Regions from separate parts of the Clostridium hominis genome, predicted to be linked through region 2. Evidence: riboswitches for the same ligand, from Rfam matches in the RefSeq annotation. Region 2 holds a riboswitch; each other region holds the start of a gene.
The links. Region 2 has a riboswitch for lysine ahead of H8S20_RS13620 (Na+/H+ antiporter NhaC family protein). Riboswitches for the same ligand answer to the same signal wherever they lie in the genome.
Positions count from the first base shown of each region.

Region 1: another riboswitch for lysine. It lies ahead of lysA (diaminopimelate decarboxylase); the one in region 2 lies ahead of H8S20_RS13620 (Na+/H+ antiporter NhaC family protein).
Region 3: another riboswitch for lysine. It lies ahead of H8S20_RS16185 (YfcC family protein); the one in region 2 lies ahead of H8S20_RS13620 (Na+/H+ antiporter NhaC family protein).
Region 4: another riboswitch for lysine. It lies ahead of H8S20_RS04655 (alanine dehydrogenase); the one in region 2 lies ahead of H8S20_RS13620 (Na+/H+ antiporter NhaC family protein).

Region 1 covers NZ_JACOOO010000001.1:78,847-82,861, forward strand. Annotated here, with positions in the region: gene H8S20_RS00365 (hypothetical protein) at 1-964, shown strand, start outside; lysine riboswitch at 1,121-1,345, shown strand; gene lysA (diaminopimelate decarboxylase) at 1,465-2,766, shown strand; gene H8S20_RS00375 (aspartate kinase) at 2,849-4,015, shown strand, end outside.
Region 2 covers NZ_JACOOO010000031.1:72,656-76,670, forward strand. Annotated here, with positions in the region: gene H8S20_RS13610 (spore maturation protein) at 1-475, shown strand, start outside; gene H8S20_RS13615 (aminopeptidase P family protein) at 560-1,822, shown strand; lysine riboswitch at 1,901-2,077, shown strand; gene H8S20_RS13620 (Na+/H+ antiporter NhaC family protein) at 2,209-3,954, shown strand.
Region 3 covers NZ_JACOOO010000038.1:31,563-35,577, reverse strand. Annotated here, with positions in the region: gene H8S20_RS16190 (M20 family metallopeptidase) at 153-1,286, opposite strand; gene H8S20_RS16185 (YfcC family protein) at 1,399-2,829, opposite strand; lysine riboswitch at 2,937-3,115, opposite strand; gene H8S20_RS16180 (RelA/SpoT domain-containing protein) at 3,172-3,987, opposite strand.
Region 4 covers NZ_JACOOO010000005.1:6,008-10,022, reverse strand. Annotated here, with positions in the region: gene H8S20_RS04670 (MATE family efflux transporter) at 1-376, shown strand, start outside; gene H8S20_RS04665 (GNAT family N-acetyltransferase) at 471-1,058, shown strand; gene H8S20_RS04660 (RsmB/NOP family class I SAM-dependent RNA methyltransferase) at 1,204-2,163, shown strand; lysine riboswitch at 2,266-2,435, shown strand; gene H8S20_RS04655 (alanine dehydrogenase) at 2,695-3,846, shown strand; gene H8S20_RS04650 (Na+/H+ antiporter NhaC family protein) at 3,882-4,015, shown strand, end outside.

The DNA.
Region 1 (4,015 bases), on a different contig from region 2:
TGCAGAGTATACTAATGGTTGCAAATTTGTAGTTATATTTTATACAAAAGATAGGTTTGATGTTAAGGGATCGGGAAAACCTACAGCTACTTTAGATGTTACGCTACCTAATGGACAAACAATATGTAGAACAATAAGTGAGAATACTAAAATGATCGATGCATCAAAAGAGAGTTGTTATGTAAAAATAGGAGATAGCTTTATAAAGTATGAAAATGGAAGTTATCATGTTCATTTTAAAGATGAGTTAGTTCAATATGATTGTGTTATGAAAAGCGACCTTTCTATGTATAGACCTAAAACAGGATATACATTTTTTGGCGAGGATGAAAAATTATATTTTGCATGGTTAGTAGCACAACCAAGTGCAAAAGTTTCAGGATATGTAAAAGTAGGGGGATTAAGTTTAGAGCTAGAAGGTAATGGGTATCACGATCATAATTGGGGAAATGTTGAGATGAATAAAATAATTAATCATTGGTATTGGTGTAGAGCTAAGGTAGGGCCATACACAATAATCGCTAATGATATTATAGCTGAGCAGAAATATGATTATTTAAGGTCAGCTACTATGTTTATTGCTAAGAATGATGAAGTACTACTAGAGGATGAAGAGAAAACTAAGATCGAAAGGAATAATACAAAAGAGCATGATTTAACTAAGAAATTTATAGATAATAATATAACATTTATTTGCAAAGATGATAATGGAGTAAAGTATACTATTGAATTTTTTAGAGAGAAAGATATTTTCGCGTCATCACTTTTAAATGTTATGGGATTATCTTATAGCGAAATTTTATTGGCAATTTCTGAAAAGATAAACCCAACATATCTTAGATGTGTTGGAAATGTTAGATTAACTGTAGAATCAGAAGAAGGTAAAGAAATTTTTCAAAGTGATGCATTATGGGAGCAAATGTTTTTTGGAAATAATAAAACAGCATATATATCAGAGAAATAAGAAAAAATATCTATTAGATAAGAAAAAAAGATTAAGTTGTAACACTTTTTAAAGCATATAATAAACTAAAATCAAAGATGAAAAAATTATTTGACATTAATGTAAATTAATGCTAAACTTGGTTTAAGTTAAAGTAAATTGAATATGTTGTAAACAACTTGATGTAGAGGCCGCGATTGTCATCAGTACTGTAACTGAAAACTTTAAGCTAATATTTATTAGATTAAAGCTACTCATTGGAATGTTATGAGAAAGAGTTATAGGAAAGGGTCCATCGCCGAAATGGATAGATAAAAGTCTATTTATTGGGGCTATGTTTAAGAAGCATAGAACTGTCTTATGAGAATTGCCCAATTTTCATAAAGAAGAGCTACATCTTGTTGGGGCAGAAGGTTTTGTTTTATATTATTTTAAAACAGTCATGAGTGCCTTTTGCTCATGACTGTTTTTTTTATTTACTAACTTATTCAGGTTAAATTTAGTAAATAGGAGGATATAAAATGAAATTATTTGGAACTATGAAAAAAAATCAAAATGGGAACTTAGAAATAGGAATGTGTGATGCTGTTGATTTAGCAAAAGAATATGGTACACCGTTATATGTAATAGATGAAGAATTAGTTAGAAGAAATTGTAGAACTTTTAAAGAAAATTTTAAATCGTATGGAATAGAAACAGAAGTTATATATGCCTCTAAAGCATTTTTAAACCTAGCTATTTGTAAGGTAATTGAAGAAGAAGGTTTATCACTAGATGTAGTATCAGGAGGAGAACTTTATACAGCTATTAGGAGCAATTTTCCATTAAATAGGGTTTACATGCACGGAAATAATAAAACAGAAGAAGAGCTTAGATTAGCTATAGAATCGAATATTGGAAGAATAGTTGTAGATAACAGATATGAGCTAGAGTTGATTCAAGAGTTATGTGATGAATTAGATAAAAATATTGATGTTCTTTTGAGGGTGAACCCAGGAGTTGATGCTCATACTCATGAATATATCCAAACATCAAAAAATGATTCTAAGTTTGGAGAATCTATATTTAGTGAAGATATATATGAAGTAATAAAAAGCTTTATGAAGAGTGAAAGAGTTACTTTAAGAGGATTTCATTGTCATATAGGATCACAAATATTTCAAGAGACATCTTTTTATATGAGTGTTTCAGTTATGATTGATTTTATAAGTAGGATAAAGGAAAAGTGCGATTTTGTTACTAGAGAGTTAAATATGGGTGGAGGTTTTGGAGTTTATTATTGTGAAGGAGATTCACCTATAGAGCTAGGTAATTTTTTAAGTAATATGGTAGTTTCCACTAAAGAAGAATGTTCAAAACATAATTTGGCTATTCCTAAAATAATGATAGAGCCAGGAAGATCTATCATTGCAAATGCAGGAACAACTTTATATAAGATTGGTGGAACAAAGAAAACTTATGGGGAGAAAAATTATATTTTTGTTGATGGGGGAATGACAGATAATATTAGAACTGCATTATATGATGCAAAATATGAAGCTGTAGTAGCTAATAAGCTTGAAAGTAATACAAATATTGAATATACAATAGCAGGTAAATGCTGTGAATCAGGTGATATTATAATTAAGGATATAGTTCTTCCAGAGGTAAAAAGAAATGATATACTAGCTGTTTTAAGTACAGGGGCTTATAACTATACAATGGCTAGTAATTATAATAGAATTCCTAAACCATCAGTTGTATTTGTAAAAGATGGTATAGCAAGATTAGCAGTTAAAAGAGAAACTTACGAAGATGTTTTAAGAAATGATGTTATGTTTTAATAAGTATTAATTTTAATTTATTGTTTGAATCTATATTTTTGATATAAGAAAAAATATTTCATATATTAAAGGGGGCAATTAAATGGATATTGTAGTGCAAAAATATGGTGGTACTTCTGTAGGAAGTATTGAAAAAATTAAGTTTGTAGCTAAAAGGGTTATTAATGAAAAGAAAAAAGGTAATGAAGTTGTTGTTGTAGTTTCTGCTATGGGTAAAACAACAGATAATCTTATAAATATGTCTAAAGAGATTTGTAATAATCCTAATAAAAGAGAATTAGATATGCTTTTGTCAACTGGTGAGCAGATGTCTATATCGTTATTATCTATGGCATTAGAGGCTGAAGGGTATAAATCTATTTCACTTACAGGCTTTCAAGCTGGTATTAAGACTCAGGGGCTTCATACAAAAAATAAAATATCGGATATTGATAGTGAAAAGGTAAAAAAATATTTGCAAGATGAAAAGATTGTAGTTGTAGCGGGATTTCAGGGGATAAATGAAGATGGTGATATAACTACATTAGGAAGAGGCGGATCAGATACTACAGCTGTAGCTCTAGCAGCTAAGCTAAAATGTCCTTGTGAGATTTATACGGATGTAGATGGTATATATTCTATAGATCCTAGAGTATACAAAGAGGCTAAGAAAATAGATTATATAAGTTATGAGGAAATGATGGAGATGGCTACATTAGGTGCTGGAGTTATGGATGCAAGAGCTGTTGAAATAGGCTGTAAATATAATGTTCCAATTTATGTAGCTTTAAATAACGGAGATATAAAAGGAACATGGATAAAGGAGTATGATGAGAGAATGGAAGAAAGAGTTATTACTGGGCTTACAATTAGTGAAAATAATTTAATGATAACTATAAATAATGTGTTGTTTAAATCAAATAATATTGCAAGAATTTTTGAAAGGTTAGCACAAAGTTTTATAAACATAGATATGATAAGTCAAACTGCACCTGTCAATGGATATGTTAATGTTTCATTTACAGCAAGCAAAGATGATTTAGAAATTATAAAAGATGTTATAACTAAAATTAATGATGAAATTAGAGGTATTGATGTATCTATAGAATTAGATATAACAAAAGTATCTGTTATAGGAATAGGAATGATGAATCAAAGTGGTGTAACTTCAAAGGTATTTAAAATTTTTGCTGATAATGATATAGAGTTTAAACAAGTTACAACGTCAGAAATAAGTATATCTTTTGCTATTGATTCTAAGGACAAACAA
Region 2 (4,015 bases):
AATAACTTATGGAATGATTAAAGGAAGAAAAGTTTATGAATGGTTTGTTGAAGGTGCAAAAGATGGATTAAAGGTATGTATGAATATTTTTCCCTATCTTTTAGCAATGATTTTAGCAGTTCATATATTTAGAGAGGCAAAGCTTTTAGATATGTTAAATAATCTTATAGCGCCTATATCAGGATTGATAGGATTACCTAAAGAGGTAGTTCCACTTACTTTAGTAAAGCCTTTATCAGGAAGTGGAGCTATGGGAATATTTACAGATATACTTAAGAATTATGGACCAGATACCTTTATTGGATTAGTGGCATCAGTAATAATGGGAACTACAGAAACTATTTTTTATACTGTAACAGTATATTTTGGAGCGGTAAAAATAAAAAAGGTTAGACATACTGTTTGGGCTGCAGTTATGGCTGATATGACAGCAATTATTATGGCGATACTAATGGTTAAAATTCTTATATTTTAAAACTATATGGAAAAATTTTGTTTTTATAGGTATAATATTTATTAATTGTAGCAGTTAATTAAAAAGAAAAGGAGCATAAATTATATGAAAGCAGATTTTTTTAAATGTAATAGGGCAAGATTACTAGAAAAGATAAAAGATAATTCTATTGTGATTTTATTTGCAGGTAATGCACCTAAAAAGACTGCAGATGAGGCTTATCCATTTACACCTAATAGAAATTTTTATTATTCTACAGGTATAAGTGAAGAAAATCATATTCTTGTAATGAGTAAAATAAATGGAACTACTAAAACTACTTTATTTATAAAAGATATAGATCTTGACTTAGAAAGATGGATAGGAAAGAGTATTCGTAAGGAAGAAGCTACAGAAATTAGCGGAATTGAAGATGTAAAATTTAAAAGCCAATTTGAATCAGATATTCATAGACAACTTTGTTTAAAAGAAGAAATAAACTTATATTTAGATTTAGAGAGAGATAGTATTTCTTCGTCAGTTAGCATTGCACATGAGTTTGCCCAAAATATAGTTTCTAAATATCCACAAGTAATGATTAAAAACGTATTTAGTATATTTGGAGAATTAAGATTAGTAAAAAGCGAAGAAGAAGTTGATAACATAAAGAAAGCTATATCAATAACAATTGAAGGTATTGAAGCTTTAATGAAAAATTCTAAACCTGGTATGAAGGAATATCAATTAGAATCATATTTTGATTTCGTATGTAAAAATAATGGTGTAAAAGATTTAGCTTTTAAGACTATTGCAGCGGCAGGAAAAAATGCAGCTACATTACACTATGTATCAAATGATGCAGAATTAAAAGATGGAGATTTAATTCAATTTGATTTAGGAGCACAATATAATTTTTATAATGCAGATATATCAAGAGCATTTCCTGTGAACGGGAAATTTACAGAAAGGCAAAAGGCTGTTTATAATGCTGTGTTAAAGGTTAATGAAGAAATAATTAATGATATTAAACCAGGTAAGACGTTTAAAGAGATAAATAATAAAGCTACTGATTTAATAGCTGAAGAGTGTATTAAATTAGGACTTATAAAAGAAAAGTCAGAGGTTAGCAAGTACTATTTCCATAGTATAGGACATAGCTTAGGCCTAGATACTCATGATTTAGAAACTCCTCATAGAGATATAACATTCAAGGAAGGTGTAGTATATACAGTAGAGCCTGGAATTTATATTGAAGAAGAAAATATAGGTATAAGAATAGAGGATGATGTTCTTGTAACTGAGGATGGAGTAATAAATCTAACAAGTAAAATGATAAAGACAGTGGAAGAAATAGAAAATTTTATGGCTAAATATAATAATATTGAGTAAATATATTAAAAAAGTTATAAAATGGTATTGTCAAAAACGAATATAATGTGTATAATGATATTAAATTAATCGTGAATAAATAAAGGTAGAGGCGCGGTACTTAATAGTACTATTAACGAGGTAAGCACTTTGAGTTAATAGGAAAGGAATTATCGCCGAAGCATACAACTGATGCTTTAAGGTTGTATAGCTGGGGATGTATATAAGATATACATCACTGTCACAAACTTGTTTTTGTGGTGAGCTATCATTTGAGGAAGACCTAAATTATTTTAATGCAATTTTAGGGCCTTGAGTGTTAACTCAAGGCTCTTTTTAATTGCACAAAAGCAAAACCCTTTAATTATTCACAAAAGAAATATATTAGATTAAGGGGGAAACAAAAAATGAAAAAGACAGGATTTAGAGTAATTCTACTGACAATGATTATTTTCACATTATCAACAACAATGGCATTCGCTAGTGAGTTAGAACCAGCAGCGGTTAATGCAGAAAGATTTGGATTATTAACTTTAATACCACCAATAGTGGCTATAGTATTAGCATTTATAACTAAGAATGTTGTAATTTCTTTATTTATAGGTATTTTATCAGGCAGCTTTTTAGTTAGCCTTACAGGACATAATGTGTTTTATGCACTTATACAAGCGTTTTTAGATTTTGTAACTAGAGCATTAAATTCTTTAGCAGATCCATGGAATGCAGGAATAATACTTCAGGTATTAGCAATTGGAGGAGTTATTAATCTAGTTGGGAAAATGGGTGGAGCAAAGGCAATAGCTGAAGCTTTAGCAAAAAAAGCAAAGACTGCAAAAAGTACTCAATTAATAACTTGGTTATTAGGATTATTCGTATTCTTTGATGATTATGCAAATTCTCTTATAGTTGGACCTATAATGCGTCCTGTAGCTGATAAAATGAAGATTTCAAGAGAAAGATTAGCGTTTATAATAGATGCAACTGCAGCACCAGTAGCAGGGCTTGCAATAATATCAACTTGGATTGGATTAGAAGTTAGTTTAATAGGTGAAGGATTTAATCAAATAGGTGTAGAAGCAAGTGGATTCGGGGTATTCCTTCAAACTATACCATATAGATTTTATAACATATTAATTCTTGCATTTATAGTTATAACAGCTGTTACTTTAAAAGAATTTGGGCCAATGAGAAAAGCTGAAATAGCGGCAAGAAAGAGAAATAAACATGTAGTTGAAGAAGTTGCAGCATCATCTTCTCAGATGGATGAATTAGAACCAAAAGAAGGTGTAAAACTTAGTATATGGAATGCAATTATTCCAATAGGAACATTAATTATTTCTGCATTAGTAGCATTTTATTACAGTGGATATAGTTCAATAATGGGCGGAGATAATGTAGCGCTTCAACAATTAATGTCTAATTCACCTATGTCATTTACAGGAATAATGGAAGCTTTCTCAGCAGCGGATGCTTCAGTAGCACTATTCCAATCAGCATTATTTGCATCGGTTGTAACTATAATTATGGCTGTTTGTAAAAAGATATTTACTTTAAGTGAGGCTATAGATACTTGGATAGATGGAATGAAAGGATTAATTATTACAGGAGTTATTCTTATATTAGCCTGGTCTTTAGGATCAGTAATTAAGGAACTTGGAACTGCATACTATTTAGTTGAAGCATTAAAGGGAGCTATACCAGCATTCTTATTACCAAGTTTAATATTCGTTCTAGGAGCAGTAATATCATTCTCAACTGGAACAGCATATGGAACAATGAGTATATTAATGCCGTTAGCAATTCCTCTTGCACATTCAATTAATCCTGAAATGTCATTTATAGTAGTTTGTACAAGTGCAGTATTAACAGGAGCAATTTTTGGAGATCACTGTTCACCAATTTCAGATACAACAATACTTTCATCAATGGGAGCAGGATGTAACCACATAAATCATGTTAATACCCAAATATGGTATTCATTATTTGTAGCTGTAATAACAATAGTATTTGGATATATTCCAGCAGGTTTAGGATTACCTATATATCTAGTATTACCATTATCACTAGTTGCAGTATACGTTGGGGTACAGATATTTGGTAAGAAGGTAGATGAAGCTACTATAGAAGCGGAAAGTGGCGCTTTAGCAAAGTAATAAAATAAATAAGGGCTATTTTAAGAAGGTTGTACTTGGGGTACAACCTTCTTTTAGATTA
Region 3 (4,015 bases), on a different contig from region 2:
ACATATTACAAATTTATTCCATAATCCATTCTACATAGAGTCTACCCTCATTCTAAAGTAATCTATTAGCCTGCCCAGTTAATTATTCCTTTCATCCTAATTATTATATTAATAAGCAAAAAAAGGAGCAATTGCTCCTTTTAACCTTTGTATTATCTATTTAATATTACTTTTTTAGTTAAAACATCATATCCAGTATAAGCTAAAGCTAAAACTGCAGTTAATAATCTTTCATGTCCTAAACTTTCTGTTGTGGCTTTTGCAAGTTCTCTACTATGACCTCTTACTTCACAATTAGAAATTGAAATATATGGGTGTATAGTTGGTGTAACATAGCTTACATTACCTATATCACTTGATCCTCCACCAGTCTTAGGTGCATGAATTTCTGTAATACCTAAGCTTCTTAGATTTTCATTGAAAGCTTCTGATAATACTTCATTAGTATTTAAATCATCATAAGGAAGCTCATATCTATCCATCTCAAGTTCGCAACCAGTCATCAAAGCTGCACCTCTTGCAATATTTTTAACCTTTTCTAAAACATCTTCTATTGTAGCTTTTTTTGCTGCTCTTATATAGAACTGAGCTACTGCTCTTTCTGGAACTATATTAGCTGCAACTCCACCTTCAGTAATAATTCCATGCATTAATACATCTTTAGTTACGTGCTGTCTTAAAGCATCAATTCCATTAAATAATTGTATTACAGCATTTAATGCATTTATGCCTTGTTCTGGACAAGACGCTGCGTGAGCTGTCTTTCCCTTAAAAGTAAATTGAATTGGATAAAGAGCACTACTTGTACCACTAGCATAAGTCTTATCATTTGGATGAACCATCATTGCACAATCAAGTTCATCAAATGCTCCTTCTTCAACCATGATTACTTTTGCACCATTTGTCTCTTCTGCTGGAGTTCCATAAACTATTATTTTCCCTCCGACTTGATCTATTATTTTACTTAAAACAATACCTGCTCCTGAAGAGATTGTACCAATCATATTATGTCCACATCCGTGTCCTATTCCAGGTAATGCATCATACTCACATAAATAACCAATAGTTAATCCTGGCTTACCACTATCAAAAGTTGCTTTAAAGGCAGTATCCATATTTAGGTATCTTTCCTCTACTTCAAAATTGTGCTCCTTTAAAAGTTCAGTTAAAACTTTTACTGCTTTATACTCTTCGTTTCCTAACTCTGGATTTTCATATATATAATCGCTTATTTCTATTAGTCTTTTATGTATTTTTTGTCCTTCACTAGTTAATCTCTCTTTCATCTTTAACTCCCCTAAATTAATTAATATTTTTATATATAATTTAGAAGCTGCCTAAGCAGCCTCTCCTATTTTAATAAGTAAAACTTATTTGAATTTTGAGTCTTAAATTTTTTTACATCCAATTTATCATCATTGCAACAGTTATAAATCCTAAGCTTAATAAGAATATTATTGCTTGTATTGGAAGTATCCATTTTACCCATTTAGAATATGGAACTCCAGCTAATCCTAATGACGCTATTAATATTCCTGATGTTGGGAATATTGCATTTGAGAAGCCATCTCCTAATTGGAATATTAAGACTGATAATTGTCTTTGTACCCCTACCAAATCTCCAAGTGGTGCAAGTAATGGCATAGTTACAGCAGCTTGTGCTGAACCTGAAATAACAAAGAAGTTTACTATCATTTGAACTATATACATTAAATATGCAGCTATTAATGATGGTAAATTACCAATTAATCCAACTAAACCATGTAAAACTGTATCTATTATTTGAGCATTTTCTGCAATTATAACTATTCCTTTAGCACAACCTATTATTACAGCTGCCCCAATCATTCCTTTTGCACCTTCTATAAATGCCTCTGCCATATCGTTAAGTGATAATCTTCCAACAATACCTGAACATAATCCCATTGCTAAAAATACTGCTGCTATTTCAGAAATATAGAATCCCTTAACTAATACTCCCCAAACTATAACTCCTATAGCTACTGCTAAAAGAGATAATATAGCTTTATGCTTTATAGTAAAATCTTCATGACTATGAATATTAACTTCTAGTTTTTCCTTTTTCTTTCTGTCTGATTCATAAACTAAACTCTTTGTTGGATCTTTTTTAATCTTATTAGCATAATACATTAAGAATGCTATACCAACAGCTGTTGTAATAGCCCATACTACTGTACGGAATCCAACTCCTGAACCTACTTCTACACCAGCTATATTTTGGGCAATATGTACTGTAAATGGATTTAGCATTGCTGTTGAGAAACCTAATATACACGCAAAATATGTAACTGCAACAGTTAATATACTATCGTAACCTAATGCTAACATAAGTGGAAGTAAAAGCGTTATAAATGGTATTGCTTCTTCTGACATACCAAAAACTGCTCCACCAATAGAAAATATAAGTGTTAATATTGGTATTATTAATATTTCTTTACCTTTTAATTTATTAACTAATCTAACTATACCAAGATCAATAGCTTTAGTTCTTGATACAACATTTATAGCTCCTCCAACTACAAATAAAAATGCAATTATCTCAGCTGCACTCATAATCCCTTCTAGTGGTGCTTGTAGTACTGCAAATATTCCTTGTGGATTGCTTTCTACATAGCTAAAAGTTCCATCTACAACTACAGTTTTCCCTGCTTCATTTACAACTCTTTCATAAGCTCCACCTGGAACAAAGTAAGTTGCTATTGATACTAAAATTATAATTCCAAAAATTATAACTAAAGTATGAGGCATTTTCATTTCTTTTTTCATAACATCCTCTGATTTTTCTCTTTTCTTCTGTAAATTTAACATCTTCATCCTCCTATTGTTTTTTATCTTTCTAGAATAAACAAAAAAGCCTTAAGCTTATCACTTAAGACTCTTATAAATTCAGTATTAATACCTTATTTAAAATACACTTCAGTGATAGCCCTCCATAATCATTTGATTATGACAGTGTTATACATATTCTGTATAACCCCAACATAATAACCTTAAAGCCTCAGTTATTTGTTTCGGCGATATTTCCTTTCATTTTGCACTTATGCTTAATTTTCTTGCAAAGATACTATTAAATACCGCAACCTCTATCTACATATTATTAAATTTTTATATGCATAATTATACATCATTAGGCATATTTCTACAAGTTTTTTATTTGTTAGTTTGATACTTTTTTAATTCCTCTTTTAATCTTTGTATTTCTTCTTCTTTTTCCTTTAGCTTATTTTCATAATAATTCTCCTTATCTCCAAGGTTATTATTTAACATATTTATTAATGAAGCCATTTCATCAGCACTTCCAACTATCCTATTAAATAATAATAAATTAGATTTTAATATTTCCGGAATCTCATGATGAGAATATCTAAGCCTATGATCTATCTCCCCATACCCCTCTTCAAAGATAGTTCTAACTTGAATTTCAGCTATAACCTTTTGATTTGTAGGATAACATTCTACTAAGTAATGAACTGATCTATAACCTGATTGTCGTGACCTTACTTCTATACCTAAATCATCAAATATATATCTATCGTCTCCATCTCTTATGTTTGCTGTTATTTCAACTACATTCCATGTCTTTACTATAAAGTCATGTATATCTTTCCATTGGTCTTTAAATATATGTAAAACTCTTATTCCAATTAAATCTGTTATCTCATTTTTATAATTATCTACATTAAAATGAAAATCTTTTCCATTTTTAACTTTCCTATCTTCCGTTTTTCTTATAATCTTTTCAATTAATCTTTCTGGATCTTTTATTCTTGATTTAACAGAATGTATATTTTCATTGGAACGTAATATATTAGCTATAAAATCTGCTTGAGTTTCATAAGAGTTCTCAAATTTTACAAAGTCATTATATATTTTTTGCAACTCTTTAAAATCAATATTACTTCTTTCTATATATTCCTCTATATGAGGGTATTTTTCTAAATAAAAATCTTTATCTAAACTATTCACTATTAAGCCTCCCTAATGTTGAAAATTA
Region 4 (4,015 bases), on a different contig from region 2:
TTGTCAGTTTTTACCTCATACAATTACAGGTATATTTACTAAAGATGTAGAGGTTATAGCCTCAGCAGCTATGTACTTGAAGTCATATTCTTTTGATTGCATGTTAGTAGCAGTTATATTTTGTATGAATTCATATTTTAGTGGATGTGGTAGATCTATGATTTCTTTTATTCATAGTATGATTGCAACATTTGGAGTCCGTATTCCAATATCATATCTAATGAGTAAAATGACTAACACTTCATTATTTAAGATGGGCTTAGCTTCACCAGTAGCATCCTTTGTCTCAGTAGTTATATGTTTCGGGTATTTTATTTGGTTAAAAAAACATCATAATATAGCCAAATCTGAAGATGAATATATTACTATATCTTAGAGAAACATTTGCTTGGGTAATGAAAAATAACAATCATTAATAAATATTTTTCTCATAGAATTATTAATATAGAACTATATAGGGAGAATCAGTTATGGATAAGTCGATAAAATATTATGAAGTATTAATGGTAAGAAGAAATAGTGAGTTTTTTAGAAAGTATAAACTTCCAGTAGGGTATACTATTAAACCTTATGAGGAAGGTATGGAAGAAAAATGGGCTGAACTTGAGACAGAAGTAGGTGAATTTAATAATATTTTAGATGCTAGGAAGTATTTTGAAAATGAATTTATTAAAGAGGATGTTGATTTAAGTAATTATTGTTATTTTGTGGAGAGCCCTAAAGGAAATGTAGTTGCTACAGCTTCATTATGGTTTGGTAAGCATTTTGATGAAGGAATAAAGTATAGATTGCACTGGGTAGCGGTACATCCAGATTATAGAGGCAAGGGATTAGCAAAGGCACTTATATCCTATATTTTAAAAAATGAAAAATTAAAAGATGAAAAATATATATATTTAACTACTCAAAGTTGGAGCTATAAGGCTGTGAATTTATACTTAAGGTTTGGATTTAAACCTTACTCAGGAAGTAGGCCTGAAAATTGGGAGTGTTGTCATATGGATTTTGAAAATTATAATAATGAGGCTTGGGAACTTATATGGAGTAAAATTAAGTGAAATTAAAGTAAAAAAATAAGAGGATACTTAGTAAGTTTTATTAAAGTAATCTGTTTTTTATTTAAGACTATAAATGAGAATTTTGATATAAAAAACAACTACTTAACATATAGTATACAAAGTTATAAATTATGGGGAGGAATTTATGGCTGTTGGTATAGGTATAAAGGGCGTTAGAGAATTATTTCCAGAGTATTATCTAGAGATGTTATATGAAATATATACGCCGAAAGAGGTTGACTTAATATTAAAAAGCTATTTACTAGGAAGGAAAACTACCTTTAGAATTAATAGGCTAAAAGAAGACGGGGATAAGGTTTTAGATGAATTAAAAAGAAAGAATATTAAGGTAGATAGATGTACTTGTTATAAAGATGTTTATATATTAAAAGAAAAACAAGACAGACTACTACAAGGCTTAGAAGCTTATAAGAATGGAAATATATATTTACAAAATTTATCTAGTATAATGCCAGCTGAGATATTAGATGTAAATAAGAAAGATAAGGTTCTTGATATGTGTGCAGCACCAGGTGGTAAAACTTTGAAGCTGGCAGAGAAGATGAATAATGAAGGCGTAATAGTTGCAAATGAAGTAAATAAGATTAGATATGAACGGTTAAAGTTTAATTTAGAAAAACTTGGGGCAAAGAATGTTACGTCATTAAATTTAGATGGCAGGAGGCTAATGCATATTTATAAGGAATATTTTGATAAAATACTTCTTGATGTACCATGTTCAGGAGAGGGGACAATTAATATTAAAAATACTAAAAAACTTAAGCTATTAAAGAATAGTCCTTTCGTAAAGGTACAAAAAGAGCTTATACAATCAGCTTTTGTTGCATTGAAAAAAGGCGGGATTATATTATATTCAACATGTACAATTTCGCCACAAGAAAATGAAGAAGTAATAAATTATTTACTAAAAAGGCATAAAGATGCAGAAATTTTGACTATAAATTTAAATATAACTAACTATAAAAGTGGAATAATTTCTTTTAAGGATAAGGTTTATGATGAGAGAATAGGTAAATCTATTAGGATTATTCCAAATGAATTTATGGAGGGTTTTTATATTTGCTTAATTAGTAAAAAAAGTTAAAATGCAATTTTTAAAAGGTAAAATTGCAATTTTATAAAAATATTGAAAAATATATATTGAAAAATATATAGGAATAGGTTATTATGGTAACAAATAGAATAATTAGAAGATAGAGGAGCGATACTTAATAGTAGTTGTAATGAGCTAAGCAGCTGTGAGTTACTACAAAAGGATTTATCGCCGAAGGATATAGCTAATGCTTTAAAGCTTTATTTTGGGTGTATAGATAATATCTATATGACTGTCACGTTTTGTGGAGTGCTATCATTTAAGGAAATTACAATATTTTGTTGTATACTTCATACCTTAAGTGAACACTTAAGGTTTTTTTTATACAAAAAATGAGTTAAATATTATACATTGGGGTCAAAAAGTATAAAAGTTAATATTTATTTAGCAGGCAATTATAATTCTATATTTTAATATTGTCAGCTGCATCTTCAAAACTATATGAAGATGGGTAATTAATATTATATATAGTCCTTATTATCCTAAAACAAAGGACAAGCAATAAGATTAAGGGGGAAAAAGATGTTAATAGGAGCTTTAAAAGAAATTAAACCAGGAGAATCAAGGGTTATTGTAACACCTGTAGAAGTAGAAGAACTTATAAATGATGGACATGAGGTTTGGGTTCAATCTAATGCTGGATACAATGCTGGATTTTATGATGAAGATTATAAAAAGTCAGGGGCTAAGATTGTAGAAACTAGAGAAGAGATTTACTCAACTTGTGATATGATACTTAAAGTTAAAGAGTTCTTCCCAGAAGAATATGATTTATTAAGAAAAGATCAAATTTTATTCACTTGTATACATCCTGCTGCTAACAGAGAAGAGGTTGATGTGTTACTAGATAAAGAAGTAATAGCATTTACAGCAGAGGATACACATAGATATGGTTCTCCAAACTGTGAAGTTGCAGGAAAGCTAGGGGCTTTAATGGGGGTAAATTACTTACTTAATAACAATGGAGGAATCGGTAAATTAGTAATGGGTATCGGTGGAGCACCAGGAGCTAATGCAATAGTATTAGGTGCAGGAATTGTTGGTAAAGGTGCAATACAAACTTTAGCTTCATTAGGAGCTCAAGTTACAGTCATGGATATAAATATAGGATCTATGAGAGCTTGTCAAGAGTTATATCCTGCAAATGTAAGAACTATGTTCTCAAATCAATCAAACATAAAATCATTATTACCAACTACAGATTTAGTAGTAAATTGTGTTAAATGGCCGAAGCATAGAAAAGACCATTTAATTACTGAAGAAATGCTTGGCTTAATGAAAAAAGGAACAGTAATAGTTGATATTAGTGCAGATGTTGGTGGGGCAATAGAAACTTATAGACCAACAACTCACGAAAATCCAGTTTATGAAGTTAATGGGGTAATTCATTATGGTGTAGATAATATACCAGGGGCAGCAGCTCATACAACTTCTATTGCATATGCAGCAAGTGTATTGCCACATATTAGATCAATAGCTAACAATGGAATTAAGGAAGCTTGTAGAAGAGATGGATTCTTAAGAAGAAGCTTAACTGCTTATAAAGGAGTTCTTACTCATGAAGAGACAAGTGTTATTCAAAATAGAGAATGGACAACACCAGAAGATGTTTTAGGTTTAGTTGGGGCAAAAATGGATATAGCACCTAAAGCAACTACAACAGAAGCAAATTAGCAATAAGCAAATGAATAAAGAGGAGGACTTTATATATGGAAGCGGGAACGCACTTGGGGATTATATCGATATTGCCGCCAATACTTGCTATAGTACTGGCGTTTAAAACTAGAAACACTATATTTTCGTTATTTGTATCGATTTTTATAGGAGTTTTATTAACGGGAAA